DNA from 2 places in the Terrabacter sp. P2_E3 genome. Region 1 is predicted to be linked to the other one. Evidence: riboswitches for the same ligand, from Rfam matches in the RefSeq annotation. Region 1 holds a riboswitch; the other holds the start of a gene.
What was found. A riboswitch is a leader RNA that binds a small molecule or an ion and turns the genes downstream of it on or off. The one in region 1 is predicted to bind S-adenosylmethionine.

Region 1 (4,077 bases):
CCTGCTGCCCGAGGCGGTCCTGCCGGTCATCGGCGCGGCCGACGACGCCGTCGTCATCTCCTGGGCGGTCAAGGCATTCTTCGAGGAGACCGAGCGCTTCATCGCCTGGGAGGTCGGTCAGGGTCTGCACCGCCCGCGGCCCCGGCGTGGTTCTGCGAGCGGGGCGCCGGGTGGCGATCCGGCGACCGAGGCGTCGCGCACGACGGTGCACGGTGAGCCGGTCACGGTGCCGGGCGATCCGACGACCCGGGCGTGGGCCGGAGGTGCCGAGGACGGACTGCGCCGCGACCGTGACAGCACCGGGGCTGCTGCACCCCGCCGCATCGTCAGCCGCGTCACGCGTGTCAGGGGCAGGTCCGCCAGCAGTGACCCCGGGCGGGGTCGGGACGACCGGGCGCGACTTCCGGAAGGGACGCGCCAGGCCGCGACCGACTACGTCCTCGAGTCGGTGCGCAAGCGCCTCGAGCGCTGAGCCCAGCGCACTCGGCGACACGGCGTACTGCTGCGCCGTGCTGCGTGCGGTGAACCCGGCCGCTGGGTCCGCGATCCACACCCCCTGACACGAAAGGCACTCGGTCCACAGGAGCCGATCGGGGTCTGCCGGTCCCCGGTGCGTGCCGCGAGGCTCGGGACATGCCGAAGATCTCACTGTCCGGGCCGGCCGAGCTGCTGACCATCATCCCCTTCCACCTGGGCTTCCAGCCGGAGCGCAGTGTCGTCGTGGTGTGCTTCCACGGCAAGCGGCTCGGGCTCGTCGCGCGGCTCGATCTCGTCGACGAGACCCTGGCCGCCGAGGCCGCCGCCCAGACGGTGCCGACCCTGCTCCAGGGTTCCCCGTCGTCGGTGGCCCTCGTGGGTTTCGAGCAGGTGCGCGACGAGTCGCTGGCCCTGCTCGAGGCGCTCGCCACGGGCGTCGAGGACCACCGGGTCGTCGTCCGGGAGCGACTCGCGGTCCTCGAGGGGCGCTGGCGCTCGGTCGGGTGCGACTGCTGCCCCTCGGAGGGCTGGCTCCTCCCGGAGCAGGCGGACGTGCCGGCCGTCGCGAGCTACGTGGCGCTCGGGCACTCCGTCCTGGCGGACCGAGAGGGGTTGGCGAGGCTCGTCGAGCCGCTCGCCCCCACGGAGCCCCGGCACGACCTCGCTGCCGCCGCGATCGACGACTGGCAGCGCCGCTATGTGGCAGCCGGTGGCTCCCTCAGCAGGACGCCGGCCCGGGCGAGCCGGACGGACCGGAAGCCCGCCCGGGGTCGGCGCCGTCGACCCACAGGACGGGGGCGCCGACCCGGCGCGGCGCTCGGGGTCCTCGACGGCGGCGACCCGACGGCTCGCCAGTTCCTCGTCCACGACTCCCTCGTGGCCTGGGGAGGGGTGCTGCACGGCGAGATCGAGGGGTACGGCGTCGAGCACTGGCTCCCGTCCCTCGTAGGTCCGCTCCGTGACCCGCGCTTCCATGACGCCCTGGTGGCGTGGCTCTGCCCCGGGATGGCCTCGGCCGACTTCCTGTCCGACGACCTCGCAGCCCTCCTCGGGGTGCTGCTCGGTCCAGACCTCCGGCTCGCCCCGGCTGCGGGCGATCACGAGACGGCCGGCGTCCGGACACCCGACGGCGCCGAGCCCGGTCGCTCCCCGGGATCGGGTGCGGACCCGGGCGACCCCGACACCGCGGCGGGGTCGGGGACGCCCGTGCAGGAACGCCTCGAGGAGGGCGACTCCGACGCGCTCCGAGCGCTGTTGCAGCTGCTGGCTGCGGGGCCGCCGTCGTCGGACCGGCACGACGACGACACCGACGACGAGGACCCCGGCGACGACAACAACGACAGCGACGAGGACGACCACGAGGACGACCACGAGGACGACTACGAGGACGATGGCGAGCCGCCGCGCGACGTCTTCGAGGCACGACGGGTGCTGGACGAGCTGGACGCCATGGGGACCGTCGCGGCGCTCGAAGCGTCGGTTGACCGGGACGGACCGCGCTCGCTCGACCTTCGGGCCGGCCTCGCCGCAGCGCCCGACGCGGCTCCCGAGTCGTGGCTCGGTGACGGCACCGACCCGAGCGGCTGGGAGGAGTGGGACGAGGCTGCGACGCCACGACTCGTCCTGTCCCGCCTCGAGCAGGTCTGCCGACTCACGCCGGCGGATCATGCGGTTCCCGTCCTGTCCCTCTTCGCCTCGATGGCGTGGTGGTGCGGCGACGGTGCGCGGGCCGGGGTCGCGGTCGACCGTGCGCTCGAGCTGGAGCCCGAGGACGGGCTGGGGCGGCTGCTGCGGCACGCCCTCGACGTCGGCCTCCGGCCACGGGAGTGCGCCTGAGCGTCTCCGGCGGCGGCGCCGTCCGTCCATGTCGTGGAACGGCGCGCGGCCTCTCCGCGAGGCCTCGCGTATGGTTGGAGCAGGTCATGAGTACCAGCGACAAGCCCCGGCTCGCTGGTCGGCAACCCTCCTTCGCGGTGGGGTGCCCCGGGTGAAGACCAGGCCGCCCCGTCCCCGGGTGCGTGCAAGCGCGAGGACCGAGGAGTACCCCGATGACCGTCACCCACCGGACGCAGAGCACCCGTCGCCGTGCGCGGCCCGGGACCGCTGGCACCGGCCAGACCGGCGACTCGGCGACGAGGGACCGTGCGGCGACGAGCCACGTCGACCCGACGGCACCGGAGCCCCGCCGGCCCGACGGCGCCTGGCGTGACGGCGACCCGGTCGGGCGGCGGCAGTTCGCCCACGTCGGTGACATCGAGCTCGAGCGCGGGGGAGTGCTGCCCGACGTCCGCATCGCCTACGAGACGTGGGGCCGGCTCAACGAGGCCGGCGACAACGTCATCCTCGTCGAGCACGCACTGACCGGCGACAGCCACGTCCTCGGTGAGGCCGGCGACGGACACGCCTCGCCCGGCTGGTGGAACGCCCTCATCGGGCCCGGTGGACCGGTCGACCCCAAGCGGTGGTTCGTCATCGCGTCCAACGTCCTCGGCGGGTGCCAGGGCAGCACCGGCCCCGCGAGCCCCGCGCCCGACGGTCGACCCTGGGGCAGCCGTTTCCCCTACGTCACGGTCCGCGACCAGGTCGCCGTCGAGCGACGCCTCCTCGACGGGCTCGGCATCCGCCGCCTCGCGGCCGTCGTCGGCGGCTCGATGGGTGGGATGCGTGCGGTGGAGTGGGCCGTGACGCACCCCGACGACGTCGACCGCTGCATCGTGCTCGCGTCGACGGCGTACGCGACCGCCGACCAGATCGCCTGGTGCCAGCCGCAGCTGCTGGCGATCCGCAACGACCCAGACTATGCGGGTGGCGACTACTACGAGGGCCACGCGCGACCCGACACCGGCCTGGGCCTGGCTCGCCGCATCGCCCACATCACGTACCGCACGGAGACCGAGCTCGGCACCCGCTTCGGACGCGAGGCCCAGCTCGGTGAGGACCCGCTGCGCGCCGGAGACCGCGGCCGGTTCGCCGTCGAGTCCTACCTCGACCACCACGCGGGCAAGCTGGCCAGGCGCTTCGACGCCAACTCCTACGTCGTGCTGACCGAGGCGATGAACTCGCACGACGTCGGGCGCGACCGCGGGGGGCTCGAGGCCGCCCTCGAGCGTGTCCGCGCCGAGTGCACCATCGTCTCGGTCGACACCGACCGCCTCTACCCGCCCCGGCTCTCCGACGAGCTGCACGCCGCCCTGCCGGGGTCCCGACGCGCACACATCACCTCGGAGTTCGGGCACGACGGCTTCCTCATCGAGGAGGACCAGGTGGGTCGCATCGTACGGGACGCGCTCGAACGACTCCGCGACTGAACCCATCTGCGCGCCGGGGCGGTTCGCCGACAGGCGGTGCTGTCGCACGCTCGTCGTCCGCGTCGCCGACGCCGCGGTGAGACTTCGCGCGGGACGCGCCGGACGCCTCGTAATCGGGTACGGTGCGAGCACTGGTTGTTTCCGTCCCAAGGAGGTCCGGGAAAGTGGCCATCGTCGTTGGTTATGTCGCCACCAAGGAAGGTCGCGCGGCGCTCAAGCGAGCCGCCGAGGAGTGCGTCCTGCGTGGAGCGAAGCTCGTCGTCATCAGCTCCCACCGGGGCGGCAAGGACTT
Region 2 (4,077 bases), on a different contig from region 1:
CGACCCAGTGGAGTATGCCGTCCGGCACGGCATACGGGGTGTCCATGAGGTTCTGCCCGTGGATCGTCGCGATGCCGGTCGTGAGGGTGAGGGGGGTCAGCCACGTCGAGGTGTCGGAGAAGCCGACGCACCACGTCGGCTCGGCAGCGGCGACCGCATCGAGATCGAGCAGGTCGAGCAGGTCGATGCCCGTCTCGCCGCCCCACGGCGGGACGACCGCCCGGATGCTCGCGTCGAGGAGCATCTCCATGAGCTCGGCCGCGCGGGCCTCGCGAGGCCCGCTCACGTGGCTCGGCGCGTGGTTGAGCTCACCCACGACGACGTCGAAGCCACGGTCGCGGAGGCACTGGACGGCATACGCGAACCGTCGCCAGAGCTCGTCGGAGACGCCGGAGCTCGGCGAGGTCACGCCGATCCGGTCGCCGGGGCGCAGTGGGGCGGGGTAGCGGATCGGCATGGCTGCCATCGTGCCAGCCATGCCGATCCGCTTCAGCCCGGTTTCGGGCGGGTCGGTCGGTGGCGTCAGGCCTTGGCGGCCGTGAAGCCCTGCTCGAGGTCGGCGACGATGTCGTCGATGTGCTCGATGCCGACCGAGAGGCGCACGAGGCCCGGCGTCACGCCGGCAGCGAGGCGGTCCTCGTCGGGGCCCTGGGAGTGCGTCGTCGAGGCCGGGTGGATGACGAGCGAGCGGACGTCGCCGATGTTCGCGACGTGGCTGTGCAGGGTCAGCGCCTCGACGAACTTCTTGCCCGCCTCGAGGCCACCGGCGATCTCGAACGAGAGCACGGCGCCGGCGCCACGCGGCGTGTACTTCTCCGCGAGAGCGTGGAACGGGCTGTCCGGCAAGGACGCCCACACGACCTTCTCGACCTGGTCGTGACCCTGGAGAAAGGCAGCGACCTGGTGGGCGTTCTCGAGGTGGCGCTCGATGCGCAGCGACAGCGTCTCGATGCCCTGGGCGATGAGGAACGCGTTGAAGGGCGACGCGGCCGGGCCGAGGTCGCGCAGCAGCTGGACGCGGGCCTTGAGGATGAAGGCGAGGTTGGCGCCGAGCGGGCTGCCGACGCCGAGGTCGCGGGCGAAGACGAGCCCGTGGTAGCTCTCCTCGGGCGTGTTGTAGTTGGGGAACTTCTCCGGGTCGGCGCCGAAGTCGAAGTTGCCGGCGTCGACGATGACGCCGGCGATCGAGGTGCCGTGACCGCCGAGGTACTTCGTCGCCGAGTGAACGACGATGTCGGCGCCCCACTCGATCGGGCGGATGAGGTAGGGCGTCGCGAGGGTGTTGTCGACGACGAGCGGCACGCCGTGCTCGTGCGCGAGGGCCGCGACGGCCTCGATGTCGAGGATCTCGCTCTTGGGGTTGGCGATGGTCTCGCCGAAGAGGAGCTTGGTGTTGGGGCGGATCGCCGCGCGCCACGAGTCGATCGACGTCGGGTCCTCGACGAAGCCGACCTCGATGCCGAACTTCGGCAGCGTGTGCTTGAAGAGGTTGAACGTCCCGCCGTAGAGGCTGGGGGAGACGACGACGTGGTCGCCCGCCTCGGCGATGTTGAGCACGGCGAGCGTCTCGGCGGCCTGGCCCGAGGCCACGAGGAGGGCGCCGACGCCCCCCTCGAGTGCCGCGATCCGCTGCTCGACGACGTCGGTCGTCGGGTTCATCAGACGGGTGTAGATGTTGCCGAACTCCTTGAGCCCGAAGAGGTTCGCGGCGTGGTCGGTGTCGTTGAAGACGTAGCTCGTCGTCTGGTAGATCGGCAGCGCGCGGGCCCCCGTGGCACTGTCGGGGGCCTGGCCGGCGTGGATCTGCTTGGTCTCGAAGGACCAGTTGGGCTCGGTCATCGGTCGTCCTGCTCTTCCTGGGTCGTGTCGCTGACCGGGTCCCGTGTCACCGGGCCCCGTGCACCGACGGGTCGGTGCGGGAGAGAGGCTCTCCGCGCTTGCCCGAGCGCCGGGTGGCGTCGACGGGCCAGGTCTTCACCCGGGGCACCCCACCGCGGTTGGAGGGTTGCCGGCCAGCGAGCCGGGGCTTGTCGCTGGCGCTCATGACCTACCGGCGAGTGTACGTATGCGTGTCCGCCACGTGGGAGGGCGTGTCCTCATCGTGGACGGGCCCTTTCCGACGAGGGCCTCAGACCGGCGTAGGGCCGGGTCGAATCAGACGGGATGGCTTGCAGGGCAGAGCGGTTCGTTGTCCACAGGGGATCGTCCACCTCTTGAAAGTCGTTCGAACACCTGTTCTGCTTGATGCATCGAAGGATCACCGAGAGGAGGCTCACCGTGCCGTACACGCCGTCACCGGTGGAGTCCTCCGGTGTGCCGGGGGGTGGGTGCTGGACGACTCTGCGAGTGGCGTGGACGGGCGACCGTGGCCGGCTGTCCCGGTCGCTGGGACCGGTGCTGGAGCGCTGGCGCGCCGATGCCGCACTCGCCTCTGTTCCGGGTGCTGCGGTGGCCTGCGGAAAGGGGCGCACCGGTGATGCTGCCCGGGTGACGGCCGGTGAGCGCGCGGCTGCAGCGGTGGCGTTGGAGGGGTTGGCGCGGGCCGGGGAGCGGGTGCTGGCCGAGATCGAGGCGCTCGAGGTCGCCAAGGCGCGCCTCGAGGCCGACCTGCTCGCCGCGTACGGCGCGCTGGCCGGCATCGAGGCCCAACAGGTCGACGCCCTCCCGGRCGGGGCCGTCGCCCGGGTGTCCGCGCGGGTCTCGCCCGAGCGGGTCGTCACCGAGGAGATCGCCCTCGCGACCGGGGTCGGCGCCGGGGAGGTCGCCCGCCGGCTGGCGCTGGCCACCGAACCCCGCCGGCACCGGGTCGTCCTCGGTGCGCTGCGCGCCGGTCGGCTGTCGCTGCACCGGGCGCTGCAGGTCGTCTCCGACACCGCCCAGCTCCCGGACGCGGACGTCACGTCGGTCGCGCAGGCGGTGCTCGCCCCGTCCCGGGACGGGCAGCCAGTCCCGCAACGCACCTTCACCGCCCGCCTGCGACGGGCGGTCGCGTCGGTCGATGCCCGCGGCGCCCAGGAACGGCACGCGCACGCCAGGGCCCGGCGCGGGGTGTTCGGCCGGCTCACCGACGACGGGATGGGCTGGCTGACCGTGACCACCGACGCCGCGAGCGTCGCTGCCGTCATGGACCGCCTCGACACCACCGCCCGGGGGCTGCGCGGCGCGGGCGATGCCCGCAGCCTCGACCAGCTCCGCGCCGACCTCGCCACCGACGCCCTGCTGCACCGACCGGGCCACCCCGGGGCAGCACTCCCTGCCGCGCCCGGACCCGCCGTCGATGCGGCACTGGGCGCAGCATCCGGGAACGCCGTCGACCCGGCGCCCCGGGAGGCGTCCCGAACCGCGTCCGGAACCGCGTCCAGCACGGCATCCGGAGCCATGCCCGGGACCATCCCGGGTGAGGCGGCGGCGCTGGCGTGGATCGTCGTGCCGTTCGAGGTCGCCACCGGCGAGGCCGACACCGCCTGCGAGGTCCCCGGCCACGGCTGGGTCACCGCCACCCACGCCCGCGAGATCATCACCCGCCCCGGATCCGTCTGGGCCACCCTGCCCGTCGACCTGCCCACCGGCCGCGCCCTGTCCCGCCCGACCCGCAGCTACCGCCCGACGCGCGCCATGGTCGAGCACGTCCAGGCTGTCGACGGGGTCTGCCGCGGACCCGACTGCCACGTCCCGGCCACCCGCTGCGACCTCGACCACGAGACCCCCTGGCCCACCGGACCCACCCGCGTCGGCAACCTCCACGCCAAACACCGCCTCCACCACAACCTCAAGACCGACGGCATCTGGACCTCCACCCCGACCCCCGACGACGGCCTCACCTGGACCACCCTCACCGGCCGCACCTACACCACCCACCCCAAGAACTGGCGCGACGGCCTAGCCCCACCGGCAGGACGGGGCAGCCCCACCACGTCAACCGATCACCCACCGTCGCAGGGCGATTCAGGCCATCGCCACCTCGGCGCGCACGACCCACCACCCTTCTGAGTGGGCCGCGCCGCGTCAGGAACGCAGGGTCAGGAAGGCAGGGTCAGGAATGCAGGGTCGCGACATGGTCACGCGCCCGCGTGAGCC

Region 2: another riboswitch for S-adenosylmethionine. It lies ahead of AC1DW8_RS20095 (bifunctional o-acetylhomoserine/o-acetylserine sulfhydrylase); the one in region 1 lies ahead of metX (homoserine O-acetyltransferase MetX).

Annotation. Positions count from the first base shown of each region.
Region 1 is NZ_JBFUEN010000013.1:78,515-82,591, reverse strand. It holds gene AC1DW8_RS17460 (YkvA family protein) at 1-472, shown strand, start outside; gene AC1DW8_RS17455 (DUF4192 family protein) at 634-2,313, shown strand; SAM riboswitch class IV at 2,396-2,510, shown strand; gene metX (homoserine O-acetyltransferase MetX) at 2,526-3,785, shown strand; gene AC1DW8_RS17445 (universal stress protein) at 3,950-4,077, shown strand, end outside.
Region 2 is NZ_JBFUEN010000019.1:24,324-28,400, reverse strand. It holds gene AC1DW8_RS20100 (LD-carboxypeptidase) at 1-478, opposite strand, end outside; gene AC1DW8_RS20095 (bifunctional o-acetylhomoserine/o-acetylserine sulfhydrylase) at 523-1,839, opposite strand; SAM riboswitch class IV at 1,929-2,048, opposite strand; gene AC1DW8_RS20090 (HNH endonuclease signature motif containing protein) at 2,488-3,990, shown strand; gene AC1DW8_RS20085 (TfoX/Sxy family protein) at 4,034-4,077, opposite strand, start outside.